Desulfosarcina ovata subsp. ovata: one gene and its partners. The protein of the gene in region 2 interacts with the protein of the main gene of each other region in a pairwise test. Links are inferred from orthologs where the notes say so. Each region holds a gene or a part of one and is shown on either strand. Other genes may lie near its edges.

Region 1 (8,690 bases), 1.1 Mb from region 2 along the record:
GCTGAAGGTCGAAAAGATCCCCTCCGGCTACCAGACCATCCCCATGAACGGGGATGCGCCTTACAGCCAGGAGGAGTTCGAAAAGCTTCCCGACAAGGACCAACGCGCCATCGAAAAGACCGTACAGACATTTCAGGAAGAGATTCAGACCGCCCTGCGGGAAGTCAACCGGATCAACCACACCCAACAAAAGGAAATCCAGCAACTGGCCAATGAATTGGCTCTTTTCGTGGTCAGGAACCGGCTGGACCTGATCCGCGAAAACTATCCCGATCAGCCAGAGATTCTCGCCTTTCTCGATGAAATCCAGGCCGACATGGTGGAGAATGTGGCCCTGTTCCTGCCCCGCCAGGCGAATGGGGATGATGAAAACGAAACACCGGCCAACGGTAACGGCCTCTCCCTGAACCGCTACCGGGTTAACGTCCTGGAGGATCGTTCGGGGATGCAGGGCGCACCGGTGGTATTCGAGCCCAACCCCACCTATGCCAACGTTTTCGGCCACATCGACAAAAAGGCCTTTATGGGCACACTGGTCACCGACTTTACCATGGTGCAGGCCGGCGCCCTGCTGCAGGCCAACGGCGGGTTTCTGATCCTCGAAGTGGAGACGGTGCTGGCCCACCCCCAGGTATGGGAATCCCTCAAACGGGCCTTGCAGAACAAAATGCTCTGCATCGAGGATATGGCCCAGGACATGGGCCTGGGCACCGCATCGTTACGGCCGGCACCGTTACCCCTGGATGTAAAAGTGATCCTGCTCGGCGGATACGAACCGTTTCAGGTGCTGCAGAATTACGACGCCAAATTCAACAAAATCTTCCGCGTGCGAGCGGATTTCGACTACGAGGTCGTACGCACCGACGAAACCATTCGCCTGTATGCTCAGTTTATCGCCCGGGTCTGCAAAAACGAAGGACTGCTGCCCTTCAGTGCCAACGGGGTCGCCGCGGTGGTGGAGTATGGCGAGAAGGCCATTGACAGCCAGCGCAAACTCTCCCTGCGCTTTGGCGCCGTCACCGGTGTGATCAAGGAGGCGGACTACTGGGCCAGAAAGGAGGCCGCCGACCGGGTTACCGAGGCCCACGTGTTCAAGGCCTTCAGCGAGTATCGGTTCCGCTACAATCTCTACGAGGAAAAGATCCACGAAAGTTACGTGGACGGCACCATCATGATTGATGTGGCCGGCGAAGCGGTGGGCCAGGTCAACGCCCTGGCGGTCTACCAGATCGGTGAAATCGCCTTTGGCCGACCATCGCGAATTACCGCGGAGACCTTCATGGGACGTCCCGGTATCGTCAACATCGAGCGGGAATCCAAGCTCTCGGGCAAGAGTCACGACAAGGGCGTGCTGATTCTCTCGGGTTATCTGGGCCGCACCTTTGCCCGGCGCTATCCGCTGAGCCTGGCCATCAGCCTCACCTTCGAGCAGAGCTACAGCGGCATCGACGGCGACAGTGCCTCGTCCACCGAATTATACGCCATCCTCTCCAGCCTGTCGGGCCTGCCCATCCGCCAGGGCATTGCGGTAACCGGCTCGGTCAACCAGAAAGGTCAGATCCAGGCCATTGGCGGGGTCAACCAGAAAATCGAGGGTTTCTTCGACGTCTGTCAAAGCAAAGGACTAACCGGGGACCAGGGGGTGATGATTCCGTCGGCCAATGTCAAGAACCTGATGCTCAAAAAAAGCGTGATCGATGCGGTGGCGGCGAACCGATTCAGAATCTGGCAGGTTTCCACAGTCGAGGCGGGCATTGAAATTCTCACCGGCCAATCGGCCGGCACTCCCGACAGCCATGGTAACTACCCCCCCGAGACGGTTTACGGCAAGGTTCAGCAGCAGCTGACGACCTATCTGAAACAGAGCCTTAAACTGAAAAAACAGTACGCATCGAAAAAATGAGAGCATCCACACCAACCCCACGGGAAACGGCTTCGTTGATGAAAACCGGCGAGCCCATAAACTTCAGCGGGCGGATCATTACCGACATCAGGAAGCGGTCTTACAATGGAATCGGTTTCTACCCGCTGCTGGTCTTCGTGACCCTTTATACGGACGACTTTTACCGCCGTCACATGGACATTGTCATCCATTTCGGGACAATGATCGCCGGCATCTGCCTCTTCCGCCTGGCCCATCTCGCCGTTTTCCGATGGGCCAAGGAATTCGACGAGCGACTGAACACTTACGTTTTTTTTACCAGTGTGGGACTGACATCGCTGATCTGGGGGGTCTGGTATGCCATCGTCATGGGCTTGCAAGGCGAGCATAACACCAAACTGATCATGGCCATCTGCACGATCGGACTCTGTGCCGGCGGGTCGGTCGCCTTCGTGCCCAGCATGCACTTGGCCATTTTTTTCAATCTTTCCATGCTGGTACCGGCCATCGTCCGTATGTTGATCCACAAGGCCAACCTGCCGATGGCCGCGTTAACTCTGATATTCTGCGTCTATCTGACCCTGCTCGCCTATCGGAGCAACCGAGAATACCGGCAGGCACTGGATAACGAGCAGGAACTGCTGAAAAAATCGGAAGCCCTCGTCCGGCTGAGTCGCCTGGACGGTCTCACCAGCCTCTTCAACCGTCGCTATTTCAACGAACGGTTCGAGCAGGAGTGGAAGCAGGCCACCCGCCTCGGCTCGCCATTGACCCTCATGATTGCCGACATTGACCATTTCAAACGCATCAATGACCGGTACGGGCACCAGGCCGGCGATGAATACCTGAAACTGACGGCGGATATCTTCAGAGAGGTCTTCAAACGCGGAACCGATCTGGTCGCCCGGTATGGCGGCGAGGAGTTCGTGATTCTGCTCCCCAATACCGATACCGACACGGCCATCCGGATGGCCGAGACACTGCGCCAGCGCATGGCCGATATCTGCCTGGTCCACCAGAAGCGCCGGATCACCGCCACCATCAGTATCGGTATCGCCACCACCACCCCCTTGCCCCATGCAGCGGCTGACCGCTTGATCGCCAAAGCCGACAACGCCCTGTACAAAGCCAAGCACAAGGGGCGCAACCGGGCCGTGGTTTTCTCATCTTCGCCGGCCATTGCGGAGTCGGATCGGCCGGGGTGAAGTTAGGCTGGTGGAAAGAAATAATTCCCCCATCCTGCTTGTCCTTGTGCCCGTCTACCGCGTTGCCGCCACAGGCACATATTCTCGATATGTACCGGTGGCGGCGCCTTGTAGACGACCACAAATCCGGCGCGATCTGGGGGAATTATTTCTTTCCGCCAGCCTTACGTTAGAAATCGTATTCAAGGTATCGGCCTAACACTTCAACCATGAGGATCTATCATGCCGCAAACCGCCAATCGTCTGACCCATTTCACCGAATCGGTCATTCGCGAAATGACCCGCGTGGCCAACCAGTACGACGCCATCAACCTTTCCCAGGGATTTCCCGACGCGGACCCGCCCCCGGAGGTGCTGGCGGCCGGTAAACGCGCCATGGAGAAAGGGCCTCACCAATACGCGATCACCTGGGGCGCCCCCGGCTTTCGCGAGGCCCTGGCCAGAAAGCAGCAGCACTGGATGGGCATCGACCTCGACCCCGATACGCACGTGGTGGTCACCTGCGGCAGCACCGAGGCGATGATGACCGCCATGATGACCGCCTGCAACCCCGGGGACAAGGTGGTGATCTTCTCCCCCTACTACGAGAATTACGGCGCCGACACCATCCTCAGCGGGGCCGTGCCCATCTATGTCCCCCTGCATCCACCGAGGTTCGATTTCGATCCTGCCGAACTGCGCGCCGCCTTCGAGCAGAACCCCAAGGCCATCGTCCTGTGCAACCCGTCCAATCCGTCGGGAAAAGTATTCACCCGGGAAGAGCTCGACACCATCGCGGATCTGGCCAAGGAATTCGACGCCTTCGTGATCACCGACGAGGTCTACGAGCATATCGTTTACGCGCCTCACCGGCACCACTACATGGCCGCCCTACCGGAAATGTTCGAGCGCACCATTTCCTGCAGTTCCCTTTCCAAGACCTACAACATGACCGGCTGGCGGCTGGGCTACGTGATTGGCCCGGAAGCGGTGATCGCCGGCGCGCGCAAGGTGCACGACTTTCTCACCGTCGGCGCCGCCGCTCCCCTGCAGGAAGCCGCCGTCACCGCCCTGGACCTGCCCTTGAGCTACTATGACAGGCTTGCCGCCGACTATACCCGCAAACGCGACACGTTCCTCGGCTACCTGGACGAAGCCGGTCTCAGTTACACCCGTCCCCAGGGGGCCTATTATGTCATGGTGGACTGCTCGGAGTTCGGCGTGACCGACGACAATGAATTCTGCCGCTGGATGGCAAAAAAGGTAGGCGTGGCTGCCGTACCCGGATCCAGTTTTTTCCACGAACCGGTCAACCATCTGATCCGGCTGCACTTCTCACGCTCCGAGCAGATTCTGGCTGAAACCGGTCTGCGGCTGAAAAAACTGAAGTCGCTGGTATCGGTATAGGGCACAGTTCACTCGGCCGGTTCTTCCGCCGCCCGGTGTTCTTTTTCTCTTCTGCGCAGCACATATCCGGTATCGGGCAGGATGCCCTGAAACGCATGCCCGTATATTTCCCAGACGGTCACGAACAGGGCCGCCACGATGGGACCGATGATCACGCCCACCATGCCGAACATGAAAATGCCCCCCATGGTGCCGAAGAAAATCATCAGTTCGTGCATCTGGGTGTCCTTACCCACCAGAATCGGCCGCAGCAGGTTGTCCAGGCTGCCGACCACCAAACCGCAGAAGATGGCCAGGCCCACGCCTTTGGCGATGGCGCCGTTAAACCCCAGAATCACGGCTGCCGGCACCCAGACGACCGCCGTGCCCACGCTGGGAATAATGGAAAGCACCACCATGATAACACCCCAGAACGCTGAACTGGGTATCCCCAGCACCCAGAACGCCGCCCCGGCCAGGCCGCCCTGCAGGATGCCGATTACCGCCGTGCCCTTGAGGGTTGCCCGGGTAACCGAGGTAAACCGGTCGAGCATCTGCTGTTCGTCACGGTCCTCCAGGGGGAGGTAATAGAGGATCTTCTCCAGCAGTTTCTCGCCGTCCATGAGAAAAAAATACATGGTGTAGAGCCAGGTAAAAAGCATAAACAGGAAGTTGACCGCCCCCATGGTGGCCGACGAGAGATTGTTGATCAGAAACTGACTGATCCTGCCAACCATCTCGCCGGCCTTACGCAGAATCAACTCGCTGTGGGGCATGATATGCTCGTAGTAGGGCAGTCTCTCCAGATAGTCGGAAAGCATGTTGGGCTGCTCGATCTGCGCCCTGACCCAGGGCGTAACCGACTGGCCGACCTTGATGGCCTGCCCGGTCACCACGCCCGTCAGGATGGTCAGGGGAATCAGCACCACGAAAATGATCAGGAGCAAGGTCAATACCGAAGCCAGGCTGCGCCGCCCGCCCAGCCAGCGCTCCAGGCGGTAATAGATAGGGCGGGTCAGGGCGGCAAAGATCCCGGCCATGAAGATCGCCATCAGAAACGCACGGATCATCGAAAGGAAAACGGCCGAAATGAACACAACCAGTAAGATTACCACGAATTTATTGACCTTGTCGTCATGCATATCGGGCAGGCTCCACAAGGGTTGGGGGGGATTAGTAAATCGGTACATACAGATATTTCTATCTATTCCATGATTGAATAAATGGGGCGTACTCCGTATCGGGATGAAGATCTTCCCTGACCGGTGAGAAAATTTCGATGATCACCGAATCCCGTATGGCGTAATTTGCGTGTTTGGCGTTACATGGAATACACCAACTGTCCCCTGGATTGCAATTATAGACCTGATCGTTAATGGTCAGCCTGGTTTTACCGGTAACCAAATACCCGGTCTGCTCTTGAGGATGTTGGTGAGTCGGAATTCGAGTCCCCTTTTTCATTTTCAACTCTTCCATCAATGTATTCTCACCGTAAACAAGAATTTTTTGTTTAATCCCTTCTATGGTTGATCGGTAACCGTCACTGCTATTTTTATTGTACATTGGCGTTCTCCTTAAAAATATCGGGCAAATTGTCCATTTCCGGATGGGCAATACTTATTCGAAAACGATACAGATATATTAACCAACAGGGTCGTAGTTTCAATTTTCAACCTGGCATGCGCCTGGTGAAAATTCGTGCATTTCAGTTCAAGCTGGTATATTCTATTAGACAGCTTTATTGTATGGAATAGCCAATCATCGGTTATTTTCCCTCCACCGGCAAGATCCACAGTTTCATATCAAACTCTATGTTAAATAAAAGGATAACGACCATGGCGATGTTCACCAAAAAAGATGGCAAACGGAAATTTTTGTTCATTTTCCCCGTGATTGTGGCTGCAATTGTCGGCGCCGCCAGCACGGTTCAAAGCGGTTGGCTGGAAAAAGGCACCAGCTTTCTATCAACGATCACGGGAAAGGACGGTACTAGCGCCCTTTCAAACGAGGATATCGCTGCCGGGTTGAAAGAGGCCCTGCACATCGGCACGGAAAATGTGGTTGCGCAGTTGGGCAAAACCGATGGGTTCAATGCCGACAGCGCCATCCATATCCCCCTGCCCGAAACGTTCGACACCATCCGATCGGCACTGGCCACCGTGGGCATGTCGGAAACTCTGGACGATCTTGAACTCAAGCTCAACCGGGCAGCTGAACTGGCCACCCCCAAAGCCAAATCCCTTTTCTGGGATACCATCTCGGCTATGACGTTCCAGGATGTCAAAAACATCTACAACGGTGCCGATGATGCGGCCACACGCTATTTCGAAAGCAAGATGACCCCGGCCCTGACCCAGGAGATGCAGCCGATCGTTTCCGACAGCCTCTCACAGGTGGGTGCCATCCAGACCTACGATCAGATCATGGGCAAGTATAGCAGTCTGCCGTTTGTCCCGGACGTCAAGGCTGACCTGACCACGCATGTTATCGAAAAAGGCCTCGAGGGCATATTTTACTACATGGCCAAGGAAGAAGCGGCCATCCGTGAGGATCCGGTACGCCAGACAACGGATCTGCTAAAACGGGTTTTCGGTACAAAGTAGACGGTTAAACCGAAAACCGGTATGGGATGGCAGGATGGTGCCGGTAGCCTTCCAGTTCAAAATCATCCAGGGTGACCCAGGTTTCCAGATCAGATAGGGATTTGATGTCCGGATTGATCTTCAATTTGGGCAACGGATACGGCGTGCGCTGGAGCTGGATGGTTTTCAACTGGTCCAGCTGGTCCTCATAAACGTGTGCATTGACGATTTTATGAAACGCCTTGGCCGGCCGATTGCCGGTGATCCGGGCGATGATCATCAACAGCCAGCCCACCTGGACCTGGTTGAACCCGTGCCCCAGGGGCAAATCGTCCGAACGCTGGTAACTGGTCAGGTACAACCGGTCTCCCAGCAGGCTGAAGGTGTGAGTGTGCATGCAGGCGGCCAGACAGGCCCGGTCCAACTCCCCCGGGTTGTAGAAAGTCATGATTTCACGTCGATCATCGATTCCCCGGGACAGGTGATCGACAATTTTGCGCAACTGATCGATCTCCTTGCCCTCGGGATTGCGCCAGCCGCGCCCCTGCACCCCGTAACAGCGCCCCATGTCATCCTCGCCCTGGCGATGGTGGTTGGCCAGCCAGGCGGCATTCTCGTTGGCGTTGGCATTCCATGTGTTGCACCCCAGGGCACGAAACTGTGCCGCACTCTGATAGCCGCGCAAGTAGCCCAGCATTTCGGCAATGGCCGGTTTCCAGAATAGTTTTTTTGTGGTTAGCACCGGCAGGGTACCATCGCTGACGTCGTATTCGAAGTCGGCATTGATTACCGTCAAACACCGTTTTCCCGTACGGGTGTTTTCGACCCAGACCCCTTCGTCGATGACCCGTTGGCAAAGTTTCAGATACGCGTCCATCATTCTCCTCTATACGCCCGTTGTCTTACCTCGCAAAGGTATCCGTGATCGTGGCGATGCCGCATGGGATCATTCTATAGCATTCAAGATGATAGTGGTACAAACACACATGGCCGAATTCATCGGGTTCAGCCAAATCGGGAATGGTGAAACTCTGCAACTGTCCGATTTTCCGGTATGGCGGATAATCGAATGTTTTTACCCGGGAATCAGCAACCAGCACTTCAGGTGACCGTTCAATGAATCGGTCGAGATAGGCGAGGTTTGCCCGGTCGTATAATACGTCCGCGGCCAGAATCAGGTCGAGGGGTTCCGTACACACGGTCCAGTCTCCAATCACCTTAACGGAAACCGAATTCAACCGGCAATTCATCAGCGTAGCCTGCCTCGCCAATGGGTCAATGTCGCTGGCCCAGACTTTCGCAGCGCCTGCCTTTGCTGCGGCGATGGCAACCACGCCGGAGCCGCAGCCAAAGTCCAGCACCCGTTTTCCTGCCACCCATTCGGGATGACTCAACAAAAAACGCACCATGGCCTGCCCGCTAGCCCAGCAGAAAATCCAGTACAGCGGTTCTTCCATCAGGCGCTGAAACTGCTTTTCTCTCATTTTATGTTGGGTATAGTCGCGATTCAGCAAATAGAGCGAAATGGCGTTGCATTGAGGTAAAACCGTGTTTTCGAGGCGAGCCCCCGGTAAAAAAACCGAAAGCCGGTCTGCAATGTTATAAGGAGTCTCTCTCTACTACCTGAGAAGAGAGAAAAAAAGTCAACTTACGCTA
Region 2 (6,907 bases):
CAATCATGATCGGCGGCCTGTTTGCCGGTACCGAGGAGAGTCCCGGAGAAACCATTCTCTTCCAGGGCCGCAGCTACAAGGTCTACCGGGGAATGGGCTCTTTGGAGGCCATGAAAAAAGGCAGCAAGGACCGCTATTACCAGACCGAACAGGAGAGTGACGACAAGCTGGTGCCCGAAGGAATCGTCGGTCGTGTGCCTTACCGAGGAACCCTGTCCGGCAATATCCACCAGCTCATCGGCGGCCTCAAAGCCGGTATGGGATACGTGGGCTGTCGCACCATCGAAGAGTTGCGCGAAAAAGCCCGTTTTGTGAAGATCAGCGCCGCCGGTATGCGCGAAAGCCATGTCCATGACGTTATCATCACCAAGGAAGCGCCCAACTACCGCGTGGACAACTAATGAGCCAGCCAGCCACTTCCGATTTTGTCCATCTGCATGTGCACACCCAGTACAGTTTGCTCGACGGCGCCATCCGGCTCGGCGATCTGTTTAAAAAAGTCAAGGAATTCGGCATGCCGGCCGTGGCCCTGACCGACCACGGCACCATGTTCGGCGCTCTGGATTTTTACCAGCAGGCCACATCGGCCGAGATCAAACCGATCATCGGTTGTGAGTGCTACGTGGCCCCCAGGACCCTGGCGGACAAGACCCCTTTGGACAAGCAGGGCACCCGGCATTTGGTATTGCTGGCCGAGAATCAGACCGGCTATCGCAACCTGTGCAAACTCGCCTCCGTGGCCCAGATGGAGGGCTACTACTACAAGCCGCGCATTGACAAAACGATCCTGGCCGAGTACGCAAAAGGGCTCATCGCCCTGTCGGCCTGCCTGAAGGGGGATATCCCCCAGCATATCCTGGCCGGCCACATGGACGAGGCCGAAGCGGCGGCGCTTTACTACCAGAAGATATTCGGCGAGGGCAATTTTTTCCTGGAGCTGCAGCACAACGGCATCCCGGCCCAGGAAAAAGTCAACCAGGGCCTGGTCGAACTGAGCGGCAGGCTTTCCATTCCGCTGGTGGCCACCAATGACTGCCATTACCTCAACCGGCAGGACGCCAAGGCCCACGAGATCCTGCTCTGTGTTCAGACCCAGAAGGTCATCACCGACAGCGACCGTTTCGTCTTCGACTCCGACCAGCTTTACTTCAAGTCGCCCGAAGAGATGAAGGGCTATTTCAGCGACTATCCCGGGGCCATTGAGAACACCGTGGCCATCGCCGACCGCTGCCACATCGAGTTCGATTTCAACACCTACCACTTTCCCCAGTTCGATCCCCAATCGGGAAAGACCGCCGACCAGCTGTTTGACGAAATGGTGCGTGAGGGGTACGAGCGGCGCATGGCCGTCATCCGCGAGAATACCCCTGATCTGGACGAGGCGGTCTATCGCGAGCGGCTGGAATACGAGATCAAGACCATCAAGGACATGGGCTTTCCCGGTTATTTTCTCATCGTGGCCGACTTTATCGGTTACGCCAAACAAAACGGTATCCCGGTGGGACCGGGCCGGGGATCGGCCGCCGGCAGCCTGGTCTCTTTCGCCCTGTTCATCACCGACCTGGATCCCATCGAGCACGGTCTGATCTTCGAACGCTTCCTCAACCCGTCGCGTATCAGCATGCCCGACATCGACGTGGATTTCTGCATCCACGGCCGGGAGCGGGTCTACAACTACGTGGTCCAGCGGTACGGCGGCGGGGATTACGTGGCCCAGATCATCACCTTCGGCAAAATGAAGGCCAAACTGGTGATCCGGGACGTGGGCCGTGCCTTGGGGCTGCCCCTGGCCGAAGTGGATACCATTGCCAAGCTGATTCCCGACAGTCTCAAGATGACCATCGACAAAGCCCTCAAGGAGGAACCCAAGCTGGCCGAGATGGTCGACGCCGATCCGCGGATCAAGGAATTGATCGACATCAGCCGGTCCCTTGAGGGGCTCTCCCGTCACGCCTCGACCCACGCGGCCGGCGTGGTGATCGGTGACAAACCCCTGGTGGAGTACCTGCCCCTGTACAAAGGCAAAAAGGGCGAGGTGGTCACCCAGTTCGATATGAAAAAGGTCGAGGATATCGGCCTGGTGAAATTCGACTTTCTGGGGCTGCGCAACCTGACCGTCATCGACAATGCGCTCAAGAGCATTGACGCCCAGGGCAAGGATGTCCCCGATCTGGCCCATCTGCCCTTTGACGATGAGAAGACTTACGACCTGCTGCAGTCCGGCGACACCACCGGCGTGTTTCAGCTGGAATCCAGCGGCATGAAGAACCTGCTGGTGCGCCTTCATCCGGAGTCGTTCGGCGATCTTACCGCCCTGGTGGCGCTATACCGTCCCGGACCGTTGGACAGCGGTATGGTGGACGATTTTGTGGACCGCAAGCATGGCCGCAAGGAGGTGGTCTACCCGGTCGACAGCCTGGCCCCGATTCTTGAGGAGACATACGGGGTCATTGTTTACCAGGAGCAGGTCATGCAGGTCGCCGGTGTCCTGGCGGGATACACCATGGCCGATGCGGACAGCCTGCGCAAGGCTATCGGCAAGAAGATCGAGGCCCTGATGGCCAAGCACCGTGAGAAGTTTGTCGACGGTGCGGTTGAAAACGGCGTGGACCGGAAAGTGGCCACCGAGTTGTTCGACCTGATCGAGAAGTTCGGCGGCTATGGTTTTAATAAATCCCACAGTGCCGCCTACGCCCTGATCGCCTATCAGACCGCCTATCTCAAAGCCCATTTTCCCGTTGAGTTCATGGCCGCCCTGCTGACCAGTGAAATTGACACCATTGACGGGGTGGTCAAGTTTATCAACGAATGCCGCAGCCACGGCATCGAAGTGCTTCCACCGGACATCAACGAGAGTGCCACGGTGTTTACCGCTGTGGAGGGACGCATCCGTTTCGGCCTTGCCGCCGTCAAGAATGTGGGTGAGGCGGCGGTCGATCTGATCATCAAGGAACGCGAAGAGAACGGACCCTTTGCATCGATTTTCGATTTCTGCCAGCGCGTGGACCTGACCAAGGTGAACAAACGTGTTCTCGAAAGCCTGATTCGCTGCGGTGCGCTGGACTCCACCGGTGTTTACCGCTCTCGGTTGATGGCCGTTCTGGAAGAGGCCTTGGACTATGGTCAACGCATCCAGCGGGAAAAAAACAGTGCCCAGATGAGCCTTTTCGATATGGGGGGCGGGCAGGAGATGACCCTCAACCTGCCGGTGGTTCCCAATATCGACGAGTGGGACGATCACGAAAAACTGCAGCAGGAGAAGGAGACGCTGGGGTTTTACGTTACCGGTCACCCGCTGGATCGTTATCGGCCGATCATGGAGAAATTCACCAATGTGGATGCCATCAGCATCCGCGAGATTGCCGACAAGAGTGCCGTGCGCATCGGCGGCACCATCAGCAGTGCCAAGGTGATCCGCACGCGCAAGGAAGAGCTCATGGGATTTGCTACGGTCGAGGATTTGAATGGCGGGGTAGAAGTCGTGGTCTTCCCGTCGCTCTACTCCAGTTGCGCCGATCTGTTGAGTGTGGATACGGCGGTGCTGGTCCAGGGCGTGGCCCAGGTCGAGGAAAACGGGGTCAAAATTCTTGCCGACGAGATCATTCCCATGGAGGCTGCCGAGGAGACCTGGACGGTCGAGGTGCGTCTGATGGTCGACCCGGAGAGCACCAGTCGCGAAACCCTGACCCAGGTGCAAAAAGCCCTCAAACGCTATCCGGGGTCCTGCCGTGGCTACGTGCATATCTGCCTGAAGGATCAGGCCGAAGCCGTGATTTCCATGACCGAGGACCTGCGGATCCGTTATTGCGACGCCATGACCCGCGAAGTCAACGCCATTTTGGGCTACGATGCCGTCCAGACCCGGTGCAGCGATGCGGCCAGCGCCATGCGCAGCAGTGATGCAAACAACGGCCGCCGGGGCAACGGCCGCCAGTACGCCCGCAACTGATCGCCCATTTTATAGCATTCAAGATAATGTTTTTGGGCGGCGTTATCGGTCGTCGCGGTATAGGTTATACAGCTTCCTCCCTCTGGCCTTGCCAAAAACATTATCTTAAACACTATAGCAAGCAAAAAGGACCCCAGCCATGAACGTGCCGCTGCTGGATCTCAAGGCTCAATACCAGACCATCAAGGACCAGGTCCTCGAAGTCACCGAAGCGATATACGAAAGCCAGTATTTTATTCTCGGTCCCCATGTGGACGACCTGGAAAAAAAGATCGCCGAATACTGCCGGGTGGGCCACGCCGTGGGGGTGTCGTCGGGGACGGACGCCCTGCTTCTCTCCCTGATGGCGGCCGGAATCGGTCCGGGAGACCGGGTGCTCACCACTCCCTACACCTTTTTCGCCACTGCCGGTGCCGTCTGGCGTGTGGGGGCCACGCCGGTGTTTGTGGATATCGACGAGACCACCTACAATCTTTCGCCCGACCGGCTGCAGGAGACGGTGGCGGCCATGGACGAGGCGACCCGTCAGACGGTAAAAGCGATTGTTCCGGTTCACCTTTACGGCCAATGCGCCGACATGGATCCGATCCTGAAACTGGCTGCCGAACACGGGTGGGTGGTAATCGAGGATGCGGCCCAGGCGATCGGCGCAGAATACCACGGCCGGCGTGCGGGCAGCATGGGTGACTATGGCTGCTTCTCCTTTTTTCCCTCCAAGAACCTGGGGGCTTTCGGCGATGGCGGCATTGTTACTGCCAGAGATCCGGCCGTTTATGAGCACTTGAAAATACTGCGTGTCCATGGGGGCCATGCCAAGTACTATCATCATTACGTGGGAGGGAATTTTCGCCTCGACGCCCTGCAGGCAGCCATCGTGGCCATCAAACTGGCCTACCTGGACGGATGGAGCGCGGCGCGAAAGGCCAATGCCGCCCGCTACCGGGAGTTGTTCGCGGCCGCTGGATTGATGGACAGGATTCATCTGCCGGTGGAAAAGGAGAGCCGGCACATCTACAATCAGTTTGTCATTCGCGTGGATAAGCGGCGCGACGCGCTGAAGGATCACCTGACCGCGCAGTCGATCGGCAGCGAAGTCTACTACCCGGTGCCCTTGCATTTGCAGGCCTGCTTCGCGCCGTTGGGGTACGCAGCCGGCGATTTCCCGGTCGCCGAAGCAGCCGCGCGGAGCACGTTGGCCCTGCCCATCTATCCGGAGCTGACCGAAGCCCAGCAGGCGTATGTGGTCGATACGATCGCGGCCTTTGTCAACGCATAGGGGGATAAGGCGTGGAACAGGAACTGAGCCTTGGCTATTCTCCCTGCCCGAATGACACCTTCATCTTCAACGCCATTGCCAGCGGAGATGTGGGGGTCGACGGCTATGCGATCAAGCCGCAGCTTCACGATGTCGAGACCCTCAACACCATGGCCATGCACGCCGAACTGGATGTCAGCAAGCTCTCCTTTTATGCCTGGCTGCGGGTAAAGGAGAGGTATCGCATGCTTTCCAGTGGTGCGGCCATGGGATTTGGCTGCGGACCGGTGCTGATCTCCCGGCGTCCGTTGACCCGGGCCGATCTTACCGGCTGCCGGGTGGTCCTGCCCGGCCGTTGGACCACCGCCCACCTCCTGTTCCGCCTGTGGTGTCCGGAGGCCCGGCAGCGGGTGTTCACTACCTACGACAAAATATTCGATGCCCTGGCTTCGGGTGACGCCGATTGCGGGGTGATCATTCATGAAAGCCGGTTTACCTTTGAAGCGGCCGGTTTCAGGCCGGTAGTGGATCTGGGCGCGTGGTGGGAGGAGCGGACGGGGCTGCCGATTCCCCTGGGCTGCATTGCGGCGCGCCATGATCTCGGCGACTCCCTGATCGGGAGAATGGATTCGGCGATCCACGCCAGCCTCCGGCAGGCCATGCAAGCGCCTGCGGAAACCTTGCCCTACATCCGCCAGCATGCCCAGGAGATGGATGAGCCGGTACTCACGGCCCACATCCGGACCTTTGTCAACGACTTTACCCTGACGCTCCCCGAACAGGGCTTTCAGGCCGTCGACACCCTGGACCGCATGGCCCGGGATGCCGGAGCCATCTGATGGTCGGTCTCGTTTTTGCTACCCGTCAGGAGGCCGATCCATTTCTCGTGCAAACCGCGGCCGTTGAAGTCGCCGGAAAACCGTTTCCGTTATTCCGACCGGCAGAAAGGGTCGTGTTGGATACCATCGTGGTGGTCAGCGGCATGGGCAAGGTGGCGGCTGCCATGGCCGCCGTCCACCTGGTGATGGCCTGGCGGGTCTCCGTCCTGATCAACGCGGGGCTGTGCGGCTGGCTCGGCACGGCCGATCGCCCCCTATGCGAAGAATTGCTCCGGGTCAGCACGGCCGTGGAAGGCGACTGTGACCGCTTTGGCCATGCTGAGGCGCCGGTGGCCTGCGACCCCACCTGGTTCGCATCGCTTGGCACCGCCCGACTGGTGACCTGCGACCGGCCGGTTTTCAACGCTGACTGGCGTGAGCAACTGGCGTCGATTGGCGATCTCGCGGACATGGAAGGGGCGGCCGTGGCGCGGGTGGCCCAGCACTATGGGGTACCCTGTGCCATGATCAAGGGGATCAGCGACAACGCCGATGAAAATGGTCGCCAGGATGTGGCCCGCAACATTGACCGCATTGCGACGACAATTGCAGAGACCCTGTTATTACACTTGAAGCCATAGCGAATCCAAAAGACGATGCCATCTGAATCCACGCTGAAAAAAATTCTGAATTTCACCAAAGTTGAGCACACGGCCTTCAGCCTGCCGCTTATTTTTACCGGTGCCTGGATGGGGGCCGGTGACCGTTTCCCATCCGTCCGGGTGATGCTGCTGATTGTTGTGGCCGCCGTGGGCGCCCGTGTTTTCGGTATGTCCATGAACCGGGTGCTCGACCGGCATATTGATCTGTTGAATCCGCGCACCG
Region 3 (10,372 bases), 2.2 Mb from region 2 along the record:
AGGCCTTGTTAATGAGTATCGACGATCCTGAATCGCCTGCCCGTGTGAGCCGCCGATGAAAGCTTGGTGTTGACTTCGCACATGACTATCCCTATAGGCCATTGACAGGCGGAATCTTGGAACCTCGCCCCGTTCAGGGCCATCACCACAGCGGGCGGTGCGTCTGTTGCCAATCAAGGAGCCAGTTTGATCATGGAGAAAAAACGCTCGTCGGCCAATGCGTTGACACCTATCGGACGGGTGCTGGAGACCATTATTGAAAGGTGCCGGTCCGACAGCAGCGGTGGGATTTTGCATCTGGTCCAGGTGTGGGATAAAACCGTGGGCCCGCCGATTTCAGACAATGCGCGGCCGTTTGCCGTCAATGGCTCGCTGCTGTTGGTGCATGTCTCCAGCTCTGTGTGGCTGCACCAGCTCCGGTTTCTTAAAACCGAGCTGATTGAAAAGCTCAACAGCGCACTTCCCGGAGGCGCGATCACGGATATCAAATTTAAAGTCGGACGACTCTAAGCCCGGTTATTCTATGGAACCCGTTACGCGCGACTCTTTTTTTGATGGCAGAATCGTTCTCCATCAACCCAAACACGGATACCGATTTTCCATTGATGCGGTGATCCTTGCGCATTTGTCGCTCCCCAAGGCCGGAGAAAAGGTACTTGACCTGGGGGCCGGTTGTGGCGTCATTCCCATTATGCTGGCCCATCGGCATGCGGCGATTCATCTTACCGCCGTTGAAATCCAGTCTGCGCTGGCCGGCTTTGCCCGCCAGAACGTGACCCTTAACCAAATGGCGGACCGGATCCGCATCGTGGAAAAGGATATGGCCAAGCTCTCACAGGGGGACGTTGACGGACCGGTCGATCTGGTGGTGAGCAACCCACCGTATCGCAAACGGGACAGCGGCAGGATCAACAGCAACGGCCAACGGGCCATGGCGCGCCATGAGCTGACGATCGATCTGCCGACGCTGCTGCATACCGCACGGCGCCTGCTGCGCAAAATGGGCCGTCTGGCGGTCATCTATCCGGCGGTGCGGTCGGTCGATCTGTTGTCGGCCATGCGCACCGAAGGGATCGAACCCAAGCGGCTGACCATGGTTCATGCGCGCGCCGCATCAGCGGCCCAGCTGGTTGTGGTGGCGGGCGTTAACGGCGGCCGGCCGGGACTAGAAGTGACCCGGCCGCTTCAGGTTTACAATGACAATGGCACCTATACCCCTGTTGTCGACGCCATGTTCAAGTGCTGATCGCATGGTGGACTCGCCTACTCGGCCAGCGTGTTCATCACCAGGCCGGATCTCACTTTCGGATAGAAATAGGTCGACTTTCGAGGCATGATCAGCCCTTTTTGAGCGACTTCCTGAACCTGCTCGATGCGGGTGGGATTGAGGATGAAGGCCGCATCAAAGTCGCCGCTGTCGATGGCCGCAAGGGCTTTGTCCGCCGTGCTGGCATAGCCGAAGCGCGTTGCGTCGTCTAACCGCTGCTGGTCGAATTCGAGGATGGTCATAAACAGCAGACGGGTCAGTACGGTGACGTCCAGCTGTTGCAATGCCGGATCGAGTTCGCCGCCGAACAGCTCTTCCATGACTCCGGATCGAAGGGTCAGGAGGTGGAACACGGAAGCGTGCCGGGTGTAGATACCGATCGGCTGGCTGGCGACCCCTTGTTCCAGATCGGCCAGAAACTGTTTCTCGACCGTTTTGCGATTGTCCGCCGCAAACGGATAGTCGGCGATGTTGAACCAGGCCCGTGAGCGGTTCAGGGCCTTTTGCATCTCCTCTGCGCCAAGCCCCTTGACCAGACGATGGGCGGGCAGGATTATCAGCCCCGGATCGCTCATGCTGCACAGGTACATCAGCACATAATTGGCCGGATGCTGGTCGTTGAAGGTGGGATCGGTCGCCTGCAGGTGTTTCTTGAAATTCAGGGACGTTTCATAACGATGGTGCCCGTCGGCGATGAAGAGGCGCTTGTCCTGCATGGCCGCCGTGACCCGGGCGTGAACCGCCGGATCTATAATTCGCCACAGCCGGTGCCGGTGGCCTTGCTCGTCGGTAAAGTCGACTGCCGGCTGGGATTTGTCGACCGCCGCTTCCAGAGTGCCCAGAATAAATCCTTCATCCGGATAAAGTGAGAAGATGGGGCAGTAGTTACAATGCGTGGCCTTGAGCAATTCGAGTCTTTCGGATTTTACTTTGGAGAAGGTCTTTTCATGGGGCAGGATGATTCTTTTTTCAAACGCTTCGATACCGACCCGGGCGATCAGGCCATAGCGCGTAACGGACGATTCGCCATGGGCGTAGGTAATTGCCTTGAGGTACAGCGCCGGCTGGTCATCCTGTTTGAGAACCCCCTGGGTCATCCATTCCCGGAAGTAGGCGGCCGACCGGGTATGGGGATTGTCCCGGGGAGTATCGGCCGGCGTACTTTGGCCCAGGATCAGGCGGATAACATTGTTGGGATGACGCTCATGAAAGGCCTGTTGTTCCCCGGGGGGAATCACGTCATAGGGCGGGGTGGTGACATCTGCGCTGTCGGTAATGATTTCCGGGTTATACAATATTCCTTTAAACGGCAATACGGTAGCCATGAATTGTCCTTTCCTTTGTTGGGTCGGCGCCGAATTGGGCTTGATACTATAAACGGACCGGTCAGTTCAAGAATAAATCAGTGGCCGGCGTTGGGGGGGCGGCATCCGATATGAATTTGAGGCTTGACAAATTGCGTTCAAAAAGGATATCGAATTTGCTTCCACACGGGTGCCTGTGAGCCCCAAGCAGCGGTGGGTGGGCGTACCAAAGTCCACTTTGTAAAACGGAAGGATGGCCGAGTGGTTGAAGGCGCTGGTCTCGAAAACCAGTGAAGTGGCAACGCTTCCGAGAGTTCGAATCTCTCTCCTTCCGCCATTACCCCTGTAAGTTCCGCTGGTCCGCCGCAATTCCCGTTGAATCCCGCTGAAACACCACTTCCCTGATAGAAACCAAACCCGCTTTTTCGGTTTTTTCGGTCATTCGGATCATGAAAAAACACCTTGATTTTTGTCGGTGGGAATGAGATACAAACCTCCGTCCGTTGGTGACGGGCAACCAGAAAATAGCGATGTTGCCGGTCACCCTTTTCCTGCTGCAGCACGTGTTTGTCAGATGGCGACGTCACTGTTAGGAAATACCAGCGGCAATTCAGTTTGGTCTGCCTTATGCGGAGAGATGTCCGAGTTGGCTGAAGGAGCACGACTGGAAATCGTGTGTGTCGTTTATAGCGGCACCGAGGGTTCGAATCCCTCTCTCTCCGCCACCATCTTGTTCCCCCGCCCCCTTTTTCCCCAACATCCGTTTTTTCAGTTTGCACTCCCATGACGCCTGACGGACGGACCCGGGAAATTGCGGCTTGCCCGCCCGTGGCGGTTGGGATACATTAGGGCAACAAACCGGTGTTCAAGGATTTTGCCAGATGGGCTATCTTGTTTTAGCGCGAAAATACAGACCCCAGACCTTCGATGCGGTGGTCGGCCAGCAGCATGTCACCCAGACCCTGAAGAACGCCATCAAGGCCGGTCGGGTGGCCCATGCGATCCTGTTTTCCGGTCCCCGGGGAACCGGAAAGACCACCATCGCACGGATTCTGGCCAAGGCCATGAATTGCGCTTCGGGTCCCACCGATACACCGTGCAACCAGTGCCGCTCCTGTACGGACATTACCGCCGGGCGCGGTGTGGACGTGTTCGAAATCGACGGTGCTTCCAACAACAGTGTCGAACAGGTCCGTGAGCTTCGCGACAACAGCCGGTACATGCCGGCCCACAGCCGTTTCAAAATCTATATCATCGATGAAGTTCACATGCTCAGCATTGCCGCCTTCAATGCGCTGCTTAAAACACTGGAGGAGCCGCCGGCGCATGTGATGTTCTTCTTTGCCACCACCGAAGCGCACAAAATCCCCATCACGATTCTTTCGCGCTGCCAGCGCCACGATCTCAAACGGATTGAATTGAATGCCGTGGTGGCCCACATGGAAGCGCTTTGCCAGCAGGAAGAGGTCGTTATCTCTTCCGGCAACCTGTGGAGTATTGCCCGCGAATCCGGCGGCAGTATGCGCGACGCACTCAGCCTTCTGGACCAGATCCTGGCCTGCAGCGACGGCGAATTGGACGATGCCTACGTGACGAACCTTCTGGGGGGCATGGACCGCAGCGTGTTTTTCGATTTTTCCGCGGCCGTCTTCGCCGGTGATCTTTCTCGCATATTGGCCGTCATCGACACGGTTTACAAAAATGGTCAGGATCTGAAGCGGTTTTATGCCGACCTGCTGATGCATTTCCGCCACCTGATGCTGGTGAAAATGAAGGTTCGATCGGAAATCCTGGTTGATTTGTCACCTGGAGAGATCGAATCCATGGCCGCTCAGGTCAAAGATGTTTCCGCCGCGCTGATCGATCAGGTATTTACTTTGTTGTTCAACGCCGAGGCCAGCATGCGGCATGCGTTTCAGCCCCGACTGGCCATGGAGATGGTCTTTTTCAAGATCCACCAGATCGTTCCGGCACTGCCCATCGATCAGCTGATTCAGCGCATGGACAGCCTTCTGAGTGATCCGCAGCTTCAGGCGGTGCCCGAGGCCGGTATCGTTGAAGCCCAATCCGCTTATGGGAGTGCGGCCGTGGCGCCACCGTCATCCGCTTCCCCGGCCCCGGCGGTGGAAAATCCCGGGTCGGTGCTGCCGGCAACCCCTGTCGGTCAGGAGGCGGCAGCCGATGAATCGCGTCCAGTTGCAACGGATGGCGGTGATGATCCGTGGGCGCAGGTCATGGCGGCCATTCGAGACGCCAAACCGTCCATCGCCGGCGCGCTTTCCCGTGCGACGCGGGTTGATGTTTCCGACAAAGCGTTCACGGTCGTTTTGCCGGATAACGGTTTTACCCTGAACCTGATCAACAAGAATCTGGAGATGATCAACGCCGTCTGCCGGGAACAGGCCGCCGGACGGGAGATCAAAATCGAGGCTGCCGGGGATTCGGCCGGCGGAAAAGAGAAAGCGGCGGCCAAACAGAAAAACAATGACATCAGACAGCAGTTGCTTAATCACCCGCTGGTGGCCGATGCTGTCGATATTTTCAGCGGGAAAATTGAAGAGATCAAAATCAGATAGGAGGAAATGCCGATGAAGGGCATGGGAAACATGATGAAGCAGGCCCAGAAACTTCAATCCAAGATGATGCGCATGCAGGAGGAACTGGCCGGCAAAACCGTTGAAACCACAGCCGGCGGTGGAATGATTACGGTGGTGGCCAATGGTTCACAGCAGATCGTCTCGATCAAGATCGAAAAGGAAGTGGTTGATCCGGATGACGTGGAAATGCTCGAGGACCTGGTCCTGGCCGCCGTCAACGATGCACTGGCCAAAGCCCAGGAGATGGTCTCCTCGGAGATGGGTAAACTTACCGGCGGGATGAAGATTCCCGGGCTCATGTAATCGGTCACCTTCGATCCCCATGGATTACTACCCTGTTTCCATCAAGAATCTGATCCGCAGCCTGGCCCGGCTGCCGGGAATCGGCCAGAAGACCGCCGAACGGCTGGCCATGCACATTCTGCAGCAGCCGGCCGATGAAGCCCATCAGCTGGCCAGAAATATCGTGGATCTGAAAAAGAAGCTGCGGCTGTGCCAGCGCTGCTTTGCGCTCAGTGACGATACCCTGTGCCGCATCTGCAACGATCCCGCCCGTGAGAACGGACTGATCTGTGTGGTGGAACAGCCGGCGGACATGGCCTCCATTGAAAAGTCCGGCGCGTTCAACGGGCGCTATCACATTCTTGGCGGGGTGCTGTCCCCCATGGACGGCATCGGTCCTGACGATATCAAAATTGCCCAGCTGGTCGATCGGGTTGAAAAAGAGGCGATCCGGGAGATCATTATAGCAACCGGAACCAACGTGGAAGGGGAATCCACCGCCGCCTACATTGCCGGCATCCTCGAACCGCTGCCGGTGACCGTTTCGCGTATCGCATCGGGCGTGCCCATGGGCGGGGATTTGAAGTATGTGGATCAGGTAACCTTGAAACGCGCCATGGAGAGCCGACATGGAATCTGACGAAACCTGCGAAGAACTGTTTTGCTGCACTTTGTGCGGTGATTGCTGCAAAGGATTTGGCGGAACCTACCTGACCGAAAGGGACATTGACGCCATCGCCCGTTTTCTTAAGATCGGCAAGGATGAACTGGTGCGCGGGTATACCCAGCGGTCGGGATCGAAACGCGTCATTGCCCAGGGCGACAATGGCTACTGCATCTTCTGGGACAAAGTCTGCACCATCCATCCGGTCAAGCCCTGGATGTGCCGGCAGTGGCCATTTATCCCCGGTGTTCTTGCGGATGTGAACAACTGGCGGGCCATGGCCGCATCCTGCCCCGGGATGAACACCGCGCTGGACGACCGGCAGATTCTTGCCTGTGTAAAGAAGAAAATGACCCCCAAACCGAAATAGCCGCCGGATAGTCGGTTTGGCGATGCATGGCGGCCGCAGAATCTTGTGGCGCCTGCCGCAATCAGCGCCAGTTTTTCTCTGCAACAATTTTGTACCTTCGGGATGTCGATCCGCCGGCATCGTCTTTTTGAATAATATTCCTTTCTTCCAGCCGGTTGAGTTCCTGCTCCAGGGAACCGATGCTGTCGTTCCACTTGTCGGTCAGTGCGTCCACGGTAACCGGGGCGCCGGCGTCTGCCACGGCGCAGCACAACAAATACAAGGATACGGTTTCGACGGCAAGATTCATGGAAAATATTTTCTGGCTCATGGTCGGTTCTATATGGTCTGCCTGCATACGGTTCTCCTTGGTTCTTTTCAGCCGGCAACCGTGTATTTGGGGCCGGCGATCAACAGGTTGTTGGAGATGGTGGATTGAATTTTCTCCATCATGCTGCCGAACATGATATCCCGGATAATTCCGTGGCCGTAGGCGCCGAGCACGACCAGCGCATCGTGGGGCACACTGAATAAATTGTCTTCGAAACGGCCTTTTTCAAAAAAGGTCCAGTCACCGAGGACATTGTTCAGCGGTACTGACAGATCCTCCTTCCGGACGATGCGCCGATAGGCATCGGCCGGCTGTTTTCCAACCTGGGTGTAAAGGTTCAGGCCGAGGCCGGTTCTATTTGCTATGCGGATGCCCAGACGCAGGGCGTTGACAGCGTTGGTCGAACCGCCGAAGAAAACGGCGACACTCTGCCAGGGCTTGTACACCGGGCTGGTAATGAGGACCGGGAAACGGGCCGATTGGATGATCCGCCGGACCCTTGGTCCGATATAGCCCAAACCGATTTTTGAAGAGAGATCGCTGATGCTCCGCGGGCAACACATGAACTCGAAACTGGTGGGAATGTCGGGGAGCGTCGACGCCGTATAGTTCTTCGGGGTGAAAAATTCAGGCCTGATCTTGACCGCTTCCAGCAGATCGGAGGCGTGGGCGATGGCCGTCTTGGGGTCCGTGAGGTAGGACGGATCCAGATCCACCTGAACCACGTCATTTTCGAAATACATCAAAAACTTGGTTGATTCAGGGATGTAAACCGTGGGGAGTACGCCCATCTTTTGGCAGAAATAGATGGACTGAAGCAGGGTTTCGCGACCCAGTGGCGTATTCCGGAATATGTGAAAGAGTTTTTGTGCCATAATTGGTCTCCTTTGTTTTTACTTCTCCACTCATCCTCCCCGCCTCAGGAGTTGTCCCGTGTGATTACGTTCGGCCGGTCTGGACCATCAGTTCTTTGCGGTAGCGATCCAGCAGTGTGGCTTTGGAAATCATCCCCTGGAAGCGCCCGTCCGACACCACCGGCATGCTGAAAAACCGGCCGTCGTCCATTTTCTGAAGGACGTCGGCCAAATCGTCGTACAAGGACGCGGTTTTTATCCGGGTATTCATCAACTGGCCGGTCAGCACGGCGTGGTGCATGGCCGAATCGAACAGGTAGGGGCGGATATCATCTAGTTGGATCATTCCAAGAAATCTGCCGTTGCGCCGGTCTTCCACGGGAAAGTAATTGCGGTGGGAGGCTTTGACAATGTCGATGAATTCGGCTAGGCGCATATCGGGATGGACACTGATGCAATCGGTCTCGAGAAGTTCCTCGATGCTCAGGTCGGTCAATACCCGGGCATCGGTTCCCGGGCGCAGCAACTGACCCTGCTCCACGAGATCTTTCAGATAGAAGGATGCCGGTTCAATATAATGGCAGAGGGTGGTGGCGATGGCCGAGACGACGATCAGCGGCAGAATGACTTCATAACCGCCGGTGATTTCGATAATCAGAAAAATACCGGTCAGCGGTGCCTGCAGAATGCCGCTGATCAGGCCGGCCATGCCGAGAAGGGCAAAGCAGCCTTCGTTGACCCAGAGAACCGACGGCCAGATCGTTGCGATCAGGCGATGAAAACTGAGGCCCACGAATGCACCGATTACCAGGCAGGGGGCGAAAATGCCGCCGGATCCGCCCCATCCCAGGGTTAGGGAGGTGACAACGATTTTCACCAGGGTAATGCCCGTGACCAGCAACAACCCGGCCGGAAAGCCGCCCTCAATGGCCGAGCGGATGGAGTGGTAACCTTCGCCGAGGACGTAGGGCAGAAAATAGCCGATGCAGCCGACCATGCTGCCGCCCATGAATGCACGTACCCATACCGGTACGGAAACGTGTGTTGACGCATGATGCAGGGTGCGCAGGACGCGGGTCAGGAGGATGGAGGCCACGGCACAGAAAATGGCCAGGCCCACGCAGGCCAGGATATCATTGAACTGGATATTGAAATCCCGGTGGGCGAAAACAATCTGGTTGCCCTTGAGCATCCGGCTGATTTCCGTGCCGGCCACGGCGGCGATGGCGATGGGGATAATGTTCATGGTGCTCCACTCGCCGAGAACCACTTCGACGGCGAAGACCATCCCTGAAATCGGGGCATTGAAGATGGCTGCAATAGCGCCGGCCGCACCACAACCCACCAGGGCAACCCGTTGGCGATCGTTAAGGGAGAAGGCCTGGGCGATGTTCGACCCGATGGCGGCACCGCTCATCACAACGGGCGCTTCGGGGCCGGCCGATCCACCGCTACCGATGGTCAGGCAGCTTGAGATCAGCCTTGAGAAACTGGATCGCAGGCGCAAAAGCCCCCCATAACGGGAGACCGCGTAAATGACTTCAGGTACGCCGTGGCCGGCGCCTTCGTTGACGATTTTATCGAGAAACAGGGACGAGAGGGCGGCACCGACACCAGGAAGGAAAACCGCCCACCAGTAAATCCGATAATGGTGCAGCCACTCGAGCATCGATTCCAGGCCGCGATTCAACAAAAGGGCCGCGATACCGCTGCAAATACCGACAATCACGGCGAAGACAATCAGCAGCAAACGGTCGTCCGATCTGAACAGGGACCAATTGCCGGGGTATTTCAGCATTTTAAAAAAACGTATCATGGGAAGCAGCTATAGCGTTTAAGATAATGTTTTTGGCAAGGCCAGAGGGAGGAAGCTGTATAACCCATACCGCGACGACCGATAACGCAGCCCAAAAACATTATCTTAAACGCTATGAAATTCATGGTGGTCAGATGTCGTCCAACTGCATTTCAGCGGATGAAACCCGGGAGAAAAGCGCTGCCGCTTCGGGCTGGGCCTTTAAAAACCGCACGAATTCCCTGTCCCGGATACAATAGGACAGCCTGGAGAGCAGATGCAGGTGGAGCTTGACTGTCGGGCTGATCAGCAGGAAGAGGACAAATACCGGCCGATCATCGATGGCGTTGAAATCAACCGGACGTTCCAGAAAACAGGTGCTGATGATTGCCTGCCCAGGCGGCTGGGAAAGCGGGTCCCGGGGATGGGGGATGGCAATCCCGTTGCCGATGCCGGTGGAGGCCAACTGCTCCCGTTCGATCAGCTTGTTGAATAGTTCTTCTCCTATGCCGGACGGGAGAACGTCCATACAAGCGACAGCCGATTTAAGGGCGCTGGTGGCATCTTGTCCGTCCACGTGATGATAGACCTTGCCCCGTTGCATGGCCGACGCCAGGGATTCAAGGGGTGCCGGGAGCAGATGGACCGGCGGCGTTTCATCCAGGGAAAAAGGCAGGTTGTGGGTGGCCGCCCATTTCTCCAGCGCGGGCTGGGCGAAAATCACATCCCTGCCGCTACGCTGAATGGGAATTCTTCCCTGGCGAATCCACCGTTCCAGCGTTGATACCGGAAGATCCAGTGCTCCGGCCACCGTTTTCATGGATAATTTCATGACTGCGTTCCGATCAGACCATTCCTGAAAATTTCAAAAACATAAAGACTATGCTGATTTGTTTAAATAATCAAGGGGCCGGCGTATCTTTTTTCGG

The links.
Region 1: the proteins of dnaE (region 2) and GN112_RS05705 interact in binary tests that used the Escherichia coli proteins (3 or more experiments, as listed by UniProt). The link is inferred for Desulfosarcina ovata subsp. ovata from one-to-one orthologs.
Region 3: the proteins of dnaE (region 2) and dnaX interact in binary tests that used the Escherichia coli proteins (3 or more experiments, as listed by UniProt). The link is inferred for Desulfosarcina ovata subsp. ovata from one-to-one orthologs.

Annotation. Positions count from the first base shown.
Region 1 is NZ_AP021879.1:1,295,580-1,304,269, forward strand. What follows is about bases 2,445-5,391. They hold GN112_RS05705 (pyridoxal phosphate-dependent aminotransferase), read left to right. Parts: upstream 2,445-3,309; coding sequence 3,310-4,473; downstream 4,474-5,391. Other genes in these bases: GN112_RS05700 (GGDEF domain-containing protein), read left to right, coding at 2,445-3,087; GN112_RS05710 (AI-2E family transporter), read right to left, coding at 4,482-5,391. Outside these bases: GN112_RS05695 (ATP-binding protein), read left to right, coding at 1-1,903; more of GN112_RS05700, read left to right, coding at 1,942-2,444; more of GN112_RS05710, read right to left, coding at 5,392-5,594; GN112_RS05715 (cupin domain-containing protein), read right to left, coding at 5,653-6,015; GN112_RS05720 (DUF4197 domain-containing protein), read left to right, coding at 6,288-7,055; GN112_RS05725 (thymidylate synthase), read right to left, coding at 7,060-7,914; GN112_RS05730 (class I SAM-dependent methyltransferase), read right to left, coding at 7,937-8,491. UniProt on the Escherichia coli protein: Shows aminotransferase activity with methionine and histidine as substrates, and to a lesser extent also with phenylalanine.
Region 2 is NZ_AP021879.1:159,573-166,479, forward strand. The notes cover bases 1-4,149. They hold dnaE (DNA polymerase III subunit alpha), read left to right. Parts: upstream 1-400; coding sequence 401-3,949; downstream 3,950-4,149. Other genes in these bases: guaB (IMP dehydrogenase), read left to right, coding at 1-401; GN112_RS00750 (DegT/DnrJ/EryC1/StrS family aminotransferase), read left to right, coding at 4,089-4,149. In the rest of the region: more of GN112_RS00750, read left to right, coding at 4,150-5,225; GN112_RS00755 (1,4-dihydroxy-6-naphtoate synthase), read left to right, coding at 5,237-6,043; GN112_RS00760 (5'-methylthioadenosine/S-adenosylhomocysteine nucleosidase family protein), read left to right, coding at 6,043-6,663; GN112_RS00765 (UbiA-like polyprenyltransferase), read left to right, coding at 6,679-6,907. UniProt on the Escherichia coli protein: DNA polymerase III is a complex, multichain enzyme responsible for most of the replicative synthesis in bacteria. This DNA polymerase also exhibits 3' to 5' exonuclease activity. The alpha chain is the DNA polymerase catalytic subunit.
Region 3 is NZ_AP021879.1:2,307,305-2,317,676, reverse strand. Bases 2,814-5,799 are described here. They hold dnaX (DNA polymerase III subunit gamma/tau), read left to right. Parts: upstream 2,814-3,452; coding sequence 3,453-5,147; downstream 5,148-5,799. Other genes in these bases: recR (recombination mediator RecR), read left to right, coding at 5,491-5,799; GN112_RS10460 (YbaB/EbfC family nucleoid-associated protein), read left to right, coding at 5,160-5,471. Outside these bases: GN112_RS10490 (DciA family protein), read left to right, coding at 193-510; GN112_RS10485 (tRNA1(Val) (adenine(37)-N6)-methyltransferase), read left to right, coding at 524-1,246; GN112_RS10480 (DUF1015 domain-containing protein), read right to left, coding at 1,264-2,592; more of recR, read left to right, coding at 5,800-6,090; GN112_RS10450 (YkgJ family cysteine cluster protein), read left to right, coding at 6,080-6,484; GN112_RS10445 (hypothetical protein), read right to left, coding at 6,546-6,821; GN112_RS10440 (universal stress protein), read right to left, coding at 6,842-7,669; GN112_RS10435 (chloride channel protein), read right to left, coding at 7,734-9,446; GN112_RS10430 (PTS sugar transporter subunit IIA), read right to left, coding at 9,595-10,275; GN112_RS10425 (mechanosensitive ion channel family protein), read right to left, coding at 10,346-10,372. UniProt on the Escherichia coli protein: Part of the beta sliding clamp loading complex, which hydrolyzes ATP to load the beta clamp onto primed DNA to form the DNA replication pre-initiation complex.